2 regions of the Paucibacter sediminis genome follow, and region 1 is predicted to be linked to the other one. Evidence: riboswitches for the same ligand, from Rfam matches in the RefSeq annotation. Region 1 holds a riboswitch; the other holds the start of a gene.
What was found. Region 1 has a riboswitch for thiamine pyrophosphate ahead of thiC (phosphomethylpyrimidine synthase ThiC). Riboswitches for the same ligand answer to the same signal wherever they lie in the genome.

Region 1 (7,232 bases):
CGCGCGCGCCGCAGTCCAGCGCCAGCTGCCAGTGATCGTTGATCCAGAGCCGGGCCTGGCCCTGCTGCGCCCCCTGCAGCGCTTGCTCGATGGCGCCGCGTAGCGGGACGGCGGCATCCGCCTGCTTGATGCGCAGCTGGATCTGGCTGAAGCGCCCGCCCGAGGCCAGCTCGGCCACGCGGCCTGCGTCCTCGGTGATGGCGTAGAGCCCGGGCCGGAAATCAGCGGGTGGCAGCTCGCCACGCAAGACCTGGCCCCAGCGCGCCGGTGAGAACTCGTCGCCAAAGCTCATCACCGGCATGGCACTTGCGTCCTGCATGAAGCCTGGATTGGGGCGCACCGGGCCGGCGCCTGCGCCGGCGGCGTAGCCATCGCGCACCGCCGTCCAGCTGAGCATCTTGGCCAGCAGCACCGCGTCGGGCAGTGGATAGCCGCGCGCCAGCGCCGCGGCGGCGGCGCTGGCGAAGCTGCAGCCGCTGCCGTGATGGTGGGCGGAGGGCAGGCGCGGCAGGGATAGCCAGCCATCGGCCAGTTCGCTCGCAAGCCAATCGAGGGCCAGGTCTTGCGCGGCCGGGTCGAGTGTGTCGCCGCCGGTCACGCAGCAGGCCTGGGCGCCCAGCGCGCGCAGCGCGCGTGCCAGTTCCGGCTCGGAACCTGCCTGCGGCGCGAGGCCCAGCAGGCGTTCGGCCTCGCGGCGATTCGGCGTGACGAGGGTGGCGCGCGGCAGCAGCAGCTCGCGGTAGGCGGCGATCAGGGCGGCATCGGCAAAGGCGGCGCCGCCGGCGCTGGCGCCCAGCACCGGGTCCACCACCAGATCCACCCTGCCATCGCGGCGCAGTGCATCGACGCAGCGCGCCACCGCCGCCACCGCATCGACGCTGGCCAGCAGCCCGGTCTTGATGACGCGCGGGCGCAGGTCGGCGGCCAGCGCGTCGAGCTGGCCCTGCAGCTGCGCGCCGGGCAGCGCGTGCACGGCCGCGACGCCGCGCGAATGCTGGGCCGTGACGGCCGCCACCACCGGGCACAGATGCACGCCCAGGGTGGCGGCGGCGCGCTGGTCGGCGCTCAGGCCGGCGCCGCCCCCGCTGTCGGTGCCGGCCACGGACCAGATGATCGGTGGGGCCGGGTCTTGCTGCCAATCAGCGTCGCTGGCCCAGGGCGAAGGCAGGCAGGGATGCGGCTGGCTCATGACAGCACAAAGGCGTGGCCGCTTACCGGCGTCGAGGGCACGGCGAAGTCCTGCGCCGGCATCACGCCGGCCAGGTACGCCTGGCGGCCGGCGCGCACCGCGTCGCGGAAGGCGTGAGCCATGCGCACCGGGTCGCGTGCCTGTGCCACCGCCGAGTTCAGCAGCACCGCGTCATAACCCAGCTCCATGGCCTGGGCCGCGTGCGAGGGCGCGCCCAGGCCGGCGTCGACGATCAGCACGGCCTCCGGCAGGCGCTCGCGCAGCGTGCGCAGGGCCCAGGGGTTGAGCAGGCCCTGGCCGGAGCCGATCGGCGCGCCCCAGGGCATCAGCACGGCGCAGCCGGCGTCCAGCAGGCGGCGGCACAGCACCAGATCGTCGGTGCAATAGGGCAGCACGGTGAAGCCCAGCTTCACCAACTCGCTGGCCGCGGCCAGCAGCTCGAAGGGGTCGGGCTGCAGGGTGTGCTCGTCGCCGGTGACCTCCAGCTTGATCCAGGCGGTGTCGTAGAGCTCGCGCGCCATGCAGGCCAGCTGCACCGCCTCGGCGGCGCTGCGGCAGCCGGCGGTGTTGGGCAGCAGGCGCGCGCCCTGGGCGCGCGCTGCCGCCAAGGCCATGGCCACGAAGCCGTTGTCGCCCCCCTGGGCGCTGCGCTTCAGGCCCACGGTGAGCAGCTGGGTTTGCGAGGCCTTCACCGCCTCGGCCAGCAGCTGCGGGTTCGGGTAACCGGCGGTGCCGAGCAGGAAGCGGCTGGCGAGCGGCACGCCGGCGATTTCAAAGCTGTCCGTCATGGGTTCAGCCTCCTACGATGGGTTGGAACAGCAGCACCTGGTCGCCCTCGGCGAGCATGGTGCCGGGTCTTGCCTCGCGCGCCACGAAGCGGCCGTTCACGGCCGTGGCCACGCTCCGCGGCTCGCGTTGCAGCAAGGCCAGCAGCTCGGCCAGATTGCTGCCGGCCGGCAGCTCGCGGGGTTGCTCGTCGATCAGGATCTGGATGTTCATGGCAGGCTGGCCAGCTGGGTTTGCGTCAGCAGGCGCTGCACCAGGGCGGGCGCCAGCAGCCAGCCATGGCGGAACAGGCCGTTGAGCTGGATCAGGCCGGGCGCGCTGTGCGCATGCGGGCGGTGGTGGGGCAGGGCGGGGCGCAGATTGCGGTCCAGCCGCGTGATGCGGGCCTCGCCCAATTGCGGCATCAGGCTGTGGGCCGCGGCCATCAGCTCCACCGCGCTCTGCAGGCTGACGGGCGAGCGGTCCTCGCTCTCGATCTCGCTGGCGCCGATCAGCAGCTCATCTGCGCTGCGCGGCACCAGGTAGACGCAATGGCGCGGGTGCATCAGCCTCAGCGGCCGGCGCAGGCCATGCCCGGCCAGTTCCAGCGTCAGCACCTCGCCGCGCACGCCGCGCAGCGGCAGGGTGGGGCGGGCGCCGAGGCCGCGCGTGTCGATGGCCCAGTCGGCGTGGACTTGCTCGCCGTCGCTGAGCGTGATCCGACCGGCCTGGACCTCGGCCACCGGGCGCTGCCAATGCCACTGCACGCCAGCCGCCGAGCTGTGCAGCGCCTGCATGGCCTGCAGCGGATGGATCAGCCCCTCGCCGGGCAGCAGCCAGGCCCGCGGGCCGGCGGGCAGCGCCGGCTCCAGCTCGCGCAGCTGGGCCGCGCTGAGCGGCTGCGGCGTCGGGAAGGATGAGAGGTCCGCGCCGGCCTGCTGCAGGCGCTGCAGCACGCGCGCCGCGGCGCCCTGGTCGGGGCGGTGCGCCAGCAGCAGGCTGCCCTCGGTCTGCAGGCGCACCGGCTGATGCAGCGCGGCGACGATGGCGGGCCACAGGCGCAGCGATTGCCAGCCGAGCACCGCCACCTCGGCCTCGGCGCGGTCCAGCTCGGCCAGCGGGCTGAGCATGCCGGCGGCCGTGAAGGCGGCGGCGCCCTGGCCATCGAAGGCGGGCGCGGGGCCGGGGCCGGCGTCCCAGACCCGCACCTCATGGCCGGCGCGCGCGAGCGCCCAGGCGAACAGGCGGCCGGCCAGGCCGGCGCCGGCGATGGCGATCTTCTTCGCCATCTCAGGCCTTCGCGATCGGGATGTAGAGCTCGCTGCCCTGCGCCTTGAACTCGGCGCTCTTGGCTTCCATCCCGGCCGCCATGCCCTCGGCGTATTCGCGCACATCCTGCGTGATCTTCATCGAGCAGAACTTGGGCCCGCACATGGAACAGAAGTGGGCCACCTTGGCGCTGTCCTTGGGCAAGGTCTCGTCGTGGAACTCGCGCGCGGTCTCGGGGTCGAGGCCGAGGTTGAACTGGTCCTGCCAGCGGAATTCGAAGCGGGCCTTGGAGAGCGCGTCGTCGCGGGCGCGTGCGCCCGGGTGGCCCTTGGCGATATCGGCCGCGTGGGCGGCGATCTTGTAGGCCATCAGGCCGGCCTTGACGTCGTCGCGGTTCGGCAGGCCCAGATGTTCCTTGGGCGTGACGTAGCAGAGCATGGCGCAGCCGAACCAGCCGATCATGGCCGCGCCGATGCCCGAGGTGATGTGGTCGTAGCCGGGCGCGATGTCGGTGGTCAAGGGGCCGAGCGTGTAGAAGGGCGCCTCGTCGCAGTGCTTGAGCTGCTCGGTCATGTTCGCCTGGATCATGTGCATGGGCACATGGCCGGGGCCCTCGATCATGGTCTGCACATCGTGCTGCCACGCGATCTTGGTGAGCTCGCCCAGGGTGCGCAGCTCGGCGAACTGGGCCTCGTCGTTGGCGTCGGCCAGCGAGCCGGGGCGCAGGCCGTCGCCGAGCGAGAAGCTGACGTCGTAGGCCTTCATGATCTCGCAGATCTCTTCGAAATGCGTGTAGAGGAAGTTCTCCTGGTGGTGGGCGATGCACCACTTGGCCAGGATGGAGCCGCCGCGCGAGACGATGCCGGTGCGGCGCTTCACCGTCATGGGCACGAAGGGCAGGCGCACGCCGGCGTGGATGGTGAAGTAGTCGACGCCCTGTTCGGCCTGCTCGATCAGGGTGTCGCGGAACAGCGCCCAAGTGAGGTCCTCGGCCACGCCACCTACCTTTTCAAGTGCCTGGTAGATGGGCACGGTGCCGATCGGCACCGGGCTGTTGCGGATGATCCAGTCGCGCGTGGTGTGGATGTTGCGGCCGGTGCTGAGGTCCATCACCGTGTCGGCGCCCCAGCGCGTGCTCCACACCAGCTTCTCCACCTCTTCCTCGATGCTGGACGTGACCGCCGAGTTGCCGATATTGGCATTCACCTTGACGAGGAAGTTGCGGCCGATCGCCATCGGCTCCAGCTCGGGGTGGTTGATATTGGCCGGGATGATGGCGCGGCCGCGCGCCACCTCGTCGCGCACGAACTCGGGCGTGATGAGGTCGGGGATGCTGGCACCGAAGGCGTGGCCGGCCAGGCGCGCCTCGCGCTCGGCATCGGCCTGGTATTCCTGCATCCAGGCGTGACGCTGGTTCTCGCGGATCGCCACGTATTCCATCTCGGGCGTGACGATGCCGCGGCGCGCGTAGTGCAGCTGGGTCACGTTGGCGCCAGGCTTGGCGCGGCGTGGCTGGCGCTGCAGGCCGGCGCTGAGGGCCTGCAGCCTGAGCTGCTGGGCCTGGTCGCGCAGGCCGTCGTCGATCAGCTGGATGCGACGGCCCTCGTAGGCCTCGGTGTCGCCGCGCGCTTTCACCCAGGCGGCGCGCGGGGCGGGCAGGCCGCGGTGCACGTCGATGTTGGCGTTGGCGTCGGTATAGGGGCCGGAGGCGTCGTAGACGGTCACCACCTCACCGTTGCTGAGCGCGATGGCGCGCAGGGGCACGCGCAGCTCGGGGTGCAGCTCGCCCGGCAGGTACTGCTTGCTGGAGCCGGGCAGGGGCTCGCGGGTCAATTGGATGTTGTCGCTGATGCCTTCAAGGCCTGCGTCGCTCACGCTGTTCATGCTCGTCTTCCTCCGGTCGGTGCAACAAGGACTCCGGAGGTCGGACTCAAGCAGGCGGACGGACGGGCGCGCGGGGCGGCCTGAGGCCCGCGGGCGGGCATGCAGACAAGCTCTTCTTACGCCGGTACGAGCCGGATCAAGTTCAGCGGGTCCGTGGCTTCCACCACATCTCAGCCCGGTGCATCGTTGCGACGCACGGCAGGGCTCCCCGGAGCAAGGCGCGAGTATAGGCGGCAAGCGTGAAGACTTTGACGGGGCTGCGGGCAAACCCTTGGCCAGGGCGGCCGGGGGCGCTGCGTACACTCCGGGCGCTCACCGTCCCGCATGCCCGTCAAAAGCTGGGCCGCCGGCGGGCTCTCGACGAAGGAATGGAACGATGAACGGCTCCTTGTCTGCATTGCGCATGTGCCGTCTGGCCTTGGCGCTGGGCCTTGCCGCCGCGACGCTGGGTGTTGCCGCTCAGCAGCTCGGGGACCTTGAGAAGAAGTCTTCCCTCAGCGATGCCGATCGGGCCAAGCGCGACGCCGACAAGGTGTTCCAGTGGATCAAGTTCAACGCCGACAAGGCGCCCGCCAAGCCCGCCGCGCCTGCGCCCGCACCGGCCAAGCCGGCCGCACCGGTGGCCAAGGCCGCGCCGCGGCACGAGTCACCGGCGCCCAGCCCCAAGGCCGAGGAGCTGCAGAACAAGCCCGAGCCTGCCGTGGCCACTGCGGCGAGCAGCAGCAGCCCGGCGCCCGAGCCGGTTCAGCTGGCCACCGCGAGCCCCAAGCTGAATCCCCCGCCGCCCGCCGCCGTGGCGCCCGCAGCGGCGCCCGAGCCCGAACCCGAGGTGGCGCTGAAGCTGATCAACAAGGTCGAGCCCGAGATCCCGCGCCAGCTGCTCAGCAGCGTGCGCAACGGCCTGGTGGTGGTGAAGTTCACCGTCGAGCCGAATGGCGCGGTGAGCGGGGCCGAGGCCATCAAGAGCTCGCACCGCAAGCTCTCGGTGGCGGCCATCGATGCCGTCAACCAATGGCGCTTCGCGCCGATCCCGCGCTCGCGCGAGGTCAGTGTGGAGATCGGCTTTCAGGCTGAGTAGCCGGGCAACTGGCCAGCGTGGCCGCCATCGCCTCGATGAAGACGCGGCTGCGCAGCGGCATCAGGCGGCGCTCGGGGAACACCGCCCAGCAGGCCACCGGTGGCAGGCACCAGTCGGGCAGCACGCGCAACAGCTCGCCGCGCTCCACATAGGGCTGGGCGAAATGCTCGCCCACCGCGGTGATGCCCAGGCCGGCGCAGGCCATGCGCAGAAGCATGTCGGGCGCATTCACCAGGGTGCGCTGCTCGGGCACGCCTTGCCAGCGTTGCGTCTCGGCGCCCTCGGCGCCTTCCCCACGCATGAGTGTCCAGGGCACGGGCTCGCCGGTGCGGCCCAGAATCATCAGCCCCTGCATGCTGCTCAGCGCCTCGGGCAGCTGCGGCTCGCCATGGCGCTGCAGATAGGCCGGTGAGGCATAGAGCCCGTTGCTGAACAGGGCCAGGCGGCGCGCCGCCAGCTGCGAATCGTCGGGCAGGCTGCCCATGCGCACCGCGAGGTCGAAGCCCTCGGCAATCAGGTCCACGCGGCGCGGCGAGAGGTCCAGTTCCAGCTGCACCTCGGGATAGTCCAGCACGAAGCGGCTCAGCATCTGGTCCAGCGCCTGGTTGGCAAAGTCGCCCGGCATCGAGACGCGCAGCCGCCCGGTGGGGCGCTGCTGGCGATGCAGGGCCAGGGCGAGGGCGCCGTCCACCTCGGCGGCCAGCACGCGTGCATGTTCCAGCACGCCCTGGCCGAATTCGGTCAGCGCCAGCCGGCGCGTGCTGCGCTGCAATAGCTTCTCGCCCAGACGCTGCTCCAGCGCGGCGATGCGGCGCGACACGGTGGACTTGGGGAGCTGCACCCGGTCGGCCGCGCGGCTGAAGCTGCCGGCCTCCATCACACGCGCAAACAGCAGCAGATCGTCAGCGTCCAGGCTCATGGCATTGTTCCATTGGTGGAACGATCATATCCATTCCGGTGTCTTCCGATGCTTGGCTGCGATCAATACAGTTCATCCATGGTCTTTCGCAAGACCCGATCAGCAAACCAACGGAGCCCCCAGATGAA
Region 2 (7,232 bases), 760 kb from region 1:
TGAGGAATTGAAGGAATCGGGAGCCACGGCATGAACGCCCCTGTGAATCTGAACAAACTGCTGCCCACGGTGGACCAGCGCCACCTGGACCATCTGGAAGAAGAAGCCATCTTCATCCTGCGCGAAGTGGCAGCGGCCTTCGAGCGCCCGGCCCTGCTGTTCTCGGGCGGCAAGGATTCCTGCGTGGTGCTGCGCCTGGCCGAGAAGGCGTTCAAGCAGCGCGTGGCCGGCAATGAGTTCAAGGGCAAGTTGCCCTTCCCGCTGGTGCATGTGGACACCGGCCACAACTTCCCCGAGGTGATTGCCTTCCGTGACCAGCGCGCCGCCGAGATGGGCGAGCGCCTGATCGTCGCGCACATGGACGAGTCGATCCGGCGCGGCACGGTGCGCCTGGCGCATCCGCTGGAGTCGCGCAACGGCCACCAGACCGTGACGCTGCTGGAAGCCATCGAGGAGCACCGCTTCGACGTGCTGATCGGCGGCGCCCGCCGCGATGAGGAGAAGGCGCGCGCCAAGGAGCGCATCTTCAGCCACCGCGACAGCTTCGGCCAATGGCAGCCCAAGGAACAGCGCCCGGAGTTGTGGAACCTGTTCAACACCCGCATCCGCCCGGGCGAGCATTTCCGTGCCTTCCCGATCAGCAACTGGACCGAGCTGGACGTGTGGCTCTACCTGGCGCGCGAGAACATCCCGCTGCCCAGCCTCTACTACGCGCATGAGCGCCAGATCATCCGCCGCAAGGGCCTCTTGGTGCCGCTCACCGAGGTGACCCCGCCTGAGCCCGGCGAGCAGGTGGAGAGCGCCACCGTGCGCTTTCGCACCGTGGGCGACATGACCTGCACCTGCCCGGTGGAGAGCGACGCCGCCAACGCCAGCGACATCGTCGCCGAGACCCTCACCGTGACGGTGAGCGAGCGCGGTGCCACCCGCATGGACGACCGAACATCCGACGCTTCGATGGAGCGCCGCAAGAAAGAGGGCTATTTCTGATGAGCGCCGCACTGAACTCCGTCGTCCACGAACAAGACGTGGACACCCAGCACCGCGCGCTGCGCTTCCTCACCGCCGGCAGCGTCGACGACGGCAAGAGCACCCTGATCGGCCGCCTGCTGTTCGACAGCCGCGCCATCCTGGCCGACCAGCTCGATACGCTGGAGAAGCGTGCCGCCGGCGCGCCCATCGACCTCTCCTTGCTCACCGATGGCCTGGAGGCCGAGCGCGAGCAGGGCATCACCATCGACGTGGCCTACCGCTACTTCGCCACCAAGACGCGCAAGTTCATCATTGCCGACGCACCCGGCCATGAGCAGTACACCCGCAATATGGTCACCGCCGCCGCCGGCAGCGATGCCGCGGTGGTGCTGGTGGACATCACCAAGCTCAAGCTCGACGACGCCGAAGTGACGCTGCTGCCGCAGACGCGCCGCCACAGCCTGCTGGCCCATCTGCTGCGCGTGCCCAGCATCGTGTTCGCGATCAACAAGATCGATGCGCTGGAGGCACCCGCTGAGGGTTACGCCAAGGTCAGCGCGGCGCTGCGCAAATTCGCGCAGGCGGCCGGCATCGAAGTGACGGCCATCGTGCCCGTCTCGGCCCTGCGCGGCGACAACGTGACCCAGCCGCTGGACGCCGACTGGTACGACGGCCCCTCGCTGCTGCAGGTGCTGGAAGGCCTGCCCACGGTGCAGGAGAAGGTCGAAGGCCAGCTCTTGATCCCGGTGCAATACGTCGCCACCAATGGCGAGGGCACCGGCCACCAACCGCGCACCCTGTGGGGCCGCATCGCGCATGGCCAGGTCAAGGCCGGCGACGAAGTGCAGATCCTGCCCAGCGGCCAGACCGCAAAAGTGGCCGAGGTGCGCAAGGCCGGCGAGACGGTGGCGCATGGCGTGGCGGGCGAATCCGCCGGCCTGCTGCTGGACCGCCAGCTGGACGTGAGCCGCGGCGACTGGATCGTCACCCCCGGCAGCGCCACGCCTCGGCAGAGCTTCGAGGCCACGCTGGCCTGGCTGGACACCGAACCCGCCGTGGTGGGCCGCAAGTACTGGGTGCGCCATGGCAACCGCTGGGTACAGGCGCGCATCAGCGCGATCGAGCACCGGCTGGACGTCAACAGCCTGGCCGAGGCCGAGGCGCATGAGCTGGCCATCAACGAGATCGGCCATGTGCGCATCGAGCTGCAGGCCGCGCTGCCGGTGGAGCCCTACACGGCCAACCGCGTCGGCGGCGCGCTGATCGTGGTGGACCCCACCAGCAACCGCACCAGCGGTGCCTTGCTGGTCAGGTAAGCAAGAAGCCATGGGCAAGGTCATCTTCGTCAGCGCCGGCCCCGGGGCCGCCGACCTCATCACCCTGCGCGGCGCGCGTGCGCTGCAGCAGGCCGACGTGGTGCTGTTCGACGCCCTCACCGACCCGGCCTTGCGCGAGTTCGCCCCCCAGGCCCTGTGGCTGGACGTGGGCAAGCGCGGCTTCTGCGACTCCACCGCCCAGACCGCCATCAACGCGGCGCTGGTGAAGCAGGCGCAGGAACACGCCCTGGTGGTACGCCTCAAGGGCGGCGATGCCAGCATCTTCGGCCGGCTGGAAGAAGAGCTGCTGGCGCTGGCCGAAGCGGGCATCGCCAGCGAGGTGGTGCCCGGCGTGACCGCGGCGATTGCCGCCGCCGCCCAGCTGCAGCGTCCGTTGACGCGCCGCGGCCTGGGCCGCAGCGTCAGCCTGACCACCGCGATGACCAAGGATGGCGACCTGCAGGCGCTCAAGAGCGCCGACACCGAGGTCTTCTACATGGCCGGCCGCCAGCTGGCCGCGCTGGGCCGCAAGCTGCTGGAAGCCGGCTGGCCGGCCGACACGCCGGTGGCGGTGGTCTCGCGCGCCGGCTGCGCCGATGCGCTGGCCAGCGACACCCAAGTGTCCGGCCTTGCCGCCGCGGCCATGCTGCACCGCGGCCGGCCCACCGTGGTGACGGTGGGCGCGGGCGCCAAGGCCCTGCCCCAGGCCGCCCCCAAGGAACAAAAGCCCTCGCTTGCGCGCCGTCAACGCCAGCACCAGAGCTTGAACGATTAAAATCCGCGCTTTGCCGTCAATGGGGAGTTCCATTGACGTCCCAGGGCCCTTAAAACATCAGAGCTGCTCCATGACCCACGTCGTCCTCGAATCGTGCATCCGCTGCAAGTACACCGACTGCGTCGATGTCTGCCCGGTCGACTGCTTCCGCGAAGGCCCCAACTTCCTCACCATCGACCCCGATGAGTGCATCGACTGCGCGGTCTGCATCCCCGAGTGCCCGGTGAACGCCATCGTGCCCGAGGAAGATGTGCCGGGCAACCAGCAGCACATGATCAAGATCAATGCCGATCTGGCCAAGAAATGGCCCAGCATCACCAAGCGCAAGGGCTCGCTGCCCGACGCCGACGAGTGGAAAGACCGGACCGACAAGCTGTCCGAGCTGATTCGCTGAACGACTTTCGTCCCCTGCCCCTTTGTCTGGGGCCCTGACCTCCATGGAAAACCAAGTGACACACGCTGCCTCCAATGCCGGCCACGCCGGCGTGATCGAAACCGATGCCGTCATCGTTGGCGCGGGCCCCGTCGGCCTGTTCCAGGTGTTCGAACTCGGCCTGCTGGAGATCAAGGCCCACATCATCGACTCGCTCGCCTACCCGGGCGGCCAGTGCATCGAGCTCTACCCCGACAAGCCCATCTACGACATCCCGGCCGTGCCCGTGTGCACCGGCAAGGAGCTGACCGACAACCTGATGAAGCAGATCGAGCCCTTTGGCGCGACCTTCCATCTGGGCCAGGAAGTCACCACCGTCGAGAAGCAGGACGACGGCCGTTTCTTCGTCGCCACCTCCAAGGGCACGCAGTTCCTCACCAAGACCATCTTCATCGCCGGCGGCGTGGGCTCGTTCCAGCCGCGCACCCTGAAGGTGGAAGGCCTGGACAAGTACGAAGGCAGCCAGGTGCACTACCGCGTGCGCAACCCGGCGCAGTTCGCCGGCAAGAACATCATCGTGATCGGTGGTGGCGACTCGGCACTCGACTGGGCGCTGAACTTCTGCGCCGGCAATGAGGACGGCAGCGCCAACAAGGCCGAGAGCGTGATCCTGGTGCACCGCCGCGACGGCTTCCGTGCCGCGCCGGCCAGCGTGGCCAAGATGAAGGAGCTGTGCGACAACTACGAGATGCAGTTCATTGTCGGCCAGGTCACCGACATCGACGAGGGAGACGAGGTGCTGAAGGGCGTGAAGGTCACCGGCGGTGACGGCGTCACCCGCGTCGTGCCCTGCGACCAGGTGCTGGTGTTCTTCGGCCTCAGCCCCAAGCTGGGCCCGATCGCCGAATGGGGCCTGGCGCTGGAGCGCAAGCAGATCGTCGTCGACACCGAGAAGTTCGAAACCAGCACCCCTGGCATCTTTGCCGTGGGCGACGTGAACACCTATCCGGGCAAGAAGAAGCTGATCCTCTCGGGCTTCCATGAGGCCGCGCTGGCCGCCTTTGCCGCCGCGCCCTACATCTTCCCCGAGAAGCGCATCCACCTGCAGTACACCACCACCAGCCCCAAGCTGCACAAGGTGCTGGGCGTGGAAACGCCGGTATTCGACTGAGCACTGGCTGTTGCGCCAACACAAGGCCCGCTCAAGCAGCGGGCTTTTTGTTTTCACGGGCCGATAGAATGCGGCTCTTCGCTAGGGGTGCTGGCTCATCGAATGAGCCGGCTGAGATAACACCCTTTGAACCTGACTGAGGTAATCCTCGCGCAGGGAAGCAAGTCAGCAAGAGGGCCTCGCAGCCCCGTCTGTTTTGCCGCCCTGCCATCGAATGAGTAGGACGATGGCACATTCATTTCATTTCTCCCGTATCGCAATCGCCAGCGCCGCCGCGCTGAGCTGTGGCCTGAGCCTGGCCCAATCCTCCACAAGCCTGCCCACCGTCACCGTGAGCGGTCGCAACGCCGACGCGCCGGTCAGCATCGGCGGCTTTGGCGAGACGCCGGTGGCGCGCCTGCCGCTGCAGGCCAGCCTCATCAATGCCGAGCGCCTGGCCGACGCCGGCCTCAGCAGCCTGGCCGGCATCACCAGCCTGGACGCCAGCATCGGCGACGCCTACAACGCGGCCGGCTATGTGTCCTACCTGAAGATTCGCAGCTTCGACCTGGACAACCGCTTCAACTACCGCCGTGACGGCCTGCCCATCAACGCCGAGACCGCGCTGGCGCTCGGCAACAAGGCCGGCATCGAGGTGCTGAAGGGCACCAGCGGCATCCAGTCGGGCACCAGCTCGCCCGGCGGCCTGGTGAACCTGCTGGTGAAGCGCCCCACCGCGAACCTGCTCAACGTCAGCCTCGGCTTCAGCGAGCGCGGCACGACCGAGGCGGCGCTGGACTGGAGCCAGCGCTTCGGCAGCGGCGAGGCCTTTGGCCTGCGCGTGAATGCCAGCGCGGCCGAACTGCGCCCCGAGCTCTACAGCGCCCATGGCCAGCGCCGCCTGCTGGCGGTGGCCGGCGACTGGCGCCTCGGCGCCGACAGCCTGCTGGAAGCCGAATTCGAGCTCAACCGCCAGTCGCAGCCCAGCCAGCCCGGCTTCAGCCTGCTGGGCAACCGCCTGCCCGATGCGAAGACCATCGACCCGCGCACCAACCTCAACAACCTGCCCTGGACGTTGCCGGTGGTGTTCGACAACAGCCATGCCTCGCTGCGCTGGCAGCAACGCCTGAACGCCGACTGGCGTGCGCAAGCGCATTGGGGCGCCCAGCGGCTCAAGAGCGACGACCGCCTCGCCTACGCCTATGGCTGCTCGAACGAGAACAACTACGACCGCTATTGCAGCAACGGCGACTTCGACCGCTACGACTTCCGCAGCGAGGGCGAGCGCCGCAACAGCGATGCCCTGGACCTCTCGCTGGCCGGCAAGTTCAGCACCGCCGGCCTGCGGCACGAGCTCAGCGCCGGCCTGCTGTTCAGCCGCTATGAGGCACGCTTCAATCGCCAGGCCTACAACTGGTCGGGCGTGGGCAATATCTACCAGGACGTGGTCACGCCAGCCGACCCCAGCCTGACCGACGAGAACACCAACCGCGACGAGCGCAGCACCGAGCTCTATCTGCGCGATGCCGTGCAACTGGGCGCCGATTGGCAGGCCTGGGCCGGCCTGCGCCATACCCGGCTGCACCGTGAATCGGTGCGCACCGATGGCTCGCGCGCCACCGACTACAAGCAGTCCTTCACCACGCCCTGGCTGGGCCTGAGCTACACCCTGGCCGCCGAGCTGATGGCCTATGGCAGTTGGGGCGAAGGCATCGAGTCCGAAGTGGTGCCCAATCGCAGCCGCTATGCCAATGCGGGCCAGGCCCTGCCGGCGCTGCGCAGCCGCCAGTTCGAGCTGGGCCTGAAGGCCGGCTCCAGCACGGTGGACTGGTCGCTCGCCTGGTTCGACATCCGCAAGCCCGAATGGCGAGACATCGGCAGCTGCGACGACACCGCCACCTGCACCCGCCAGGCGGACGGCAGATCCCACCATCGCGGCGTCGAAGCCCAGGCCGACATCAAATGGGCCGGCGGCGGCCTGCTCGCCAGCGCCATGAAGCTCAAGGCGCGCACCGAGGGCAGCTCGGTCGCCGGCCTGGATGCGCTCAAGCGCCCCAACGTGGCCGAGACCTCGATCAAGCTCAACGCCCGCCAGCGCCTTGCCGCACTGCCCGGCCTGCAAATGAACGCCGGCCTCGTCTACGAGGGCCCGCGCGCGGCCCTGCCGGACAACAGCATCAGCATTCCCGGCTGGCTGCGCCTGGATGCCGGCCTGCGCTACGAGCAGGCCCTCGGCCAGCGCCAGCTGCTGACCTGGCGCCTGGGCGTGGACAACCTCACCGACAAGCGCGCCTGGCGCGAATCGCCCTACCAGTACGAGCACAGCTACCTCTACCCGCTGGCGCCGCGCACCTGGCGCGCAAGTTTGGAATACAGCTTGTAAGGATCCAAAAATTCAGTCTATAATGCGAGGCTCTGTTCCTCGATAGCTCAGTTGGTAGAGCGCCGGACTGTTAATCCGTAGGTCCCTGGTTCGAGCCCAGGTCGAGGAGCCACAGAATTTGGAAGCCGCTTCGGTATCCGTAGCGGCTTTCCTTTGAACTCTTAGTACCGATCAATTCCTCGATAGCTCAGTCGGTAGAGCGCCGGACTGTTAATCCGTAGGTCCCTGGTTCGAGCCCAGGTCGAGGAGCCAGAAGAGAACCC

Region 2: linked by a shared signal. The riboswitch ahead of PFX98_RS24630 (TonB-dependent siderophore receptor) and the one ahead of thiC (phosphomethylpyrimidine synthase ThiC) in region 1 are both predicted to bind thiamine pyrophosphate.

Annotation. Positions count from the first base shown of each region.
Region 1 covers NZ_CP116346.1:748,714-755,945, reverse strand. Annotated here, with positions in the region: gene PFX98_RS03485 (bifunctional hydroxymethylpyrimidine kinase/phosphomethylpyrimidine kinase) at 1-1,189, opposite strand, end outside; gene PFX98_RS03480 (thiazole synthase) at 1,186-1,977, opposite strand; gene thiS (sulfur carrier protein ThiS) at 1,982-2,188, opposite strand; gene PFX98_RS03470 (FAD-dependent oxidoreductase) at 2,185-3,243, opposite strand; gene thiC (phosphomethylpyrimidine synthase ThiC) at 3,245-5,107, opposite strand; TPP riboswitch at 5,204-5,328, opposite strand; gene PFX98_RS03460 (TonB family protein) at 5,484-6,185, shown strand; gene PFX98_RS03455 (LysR family transcriptional regulator) at 6,154-7,104, opposite strand; gene PFX98_RS03450 (FMN-dependent NADH-azoreductase) at 7,228-7,232, shown strand, end outside.
Region 2 covers NZ_CP116346.1:5,314,840-5,322,071, forward strand. Annotated here, with positions in the region: gene PFX98_RS24600 (phosphoadenylyl-sulfate reductase) at 1-34, shown strand, start outside; gene cysD (sulfate adenylyltransferase subunit CysD) at 31-990, shown strand; gene PFX98_RS24610 (sulfate adenylyltransferase subunit 1) at 990-2,288, shown strand; gene cobA (uroporphyrinogen-III C-methyltransferase) at 2,299-3,063, shown strand; gene fdxA (ferredoxin FdxA) at 3,134-3,457, shown strand; gene PFX98_RS24625 (NAD(P)/FAD-dependent oxidoreductase) at 3,501-4,607, shown strand; TPP riboswitch at 4,681-4,783, shown strand; gene PFX98_RS24630 (TonB-dependent siderophore receptor) at 4,834-6,969, shown strand; tRNA gene PFX98_RS24635 (tRNA-Asn) at 7,006-7,081, shown strand; tRNA gene PFX98_RS24640 (tRNA-Asn) at 7,146-7,221, shown strand.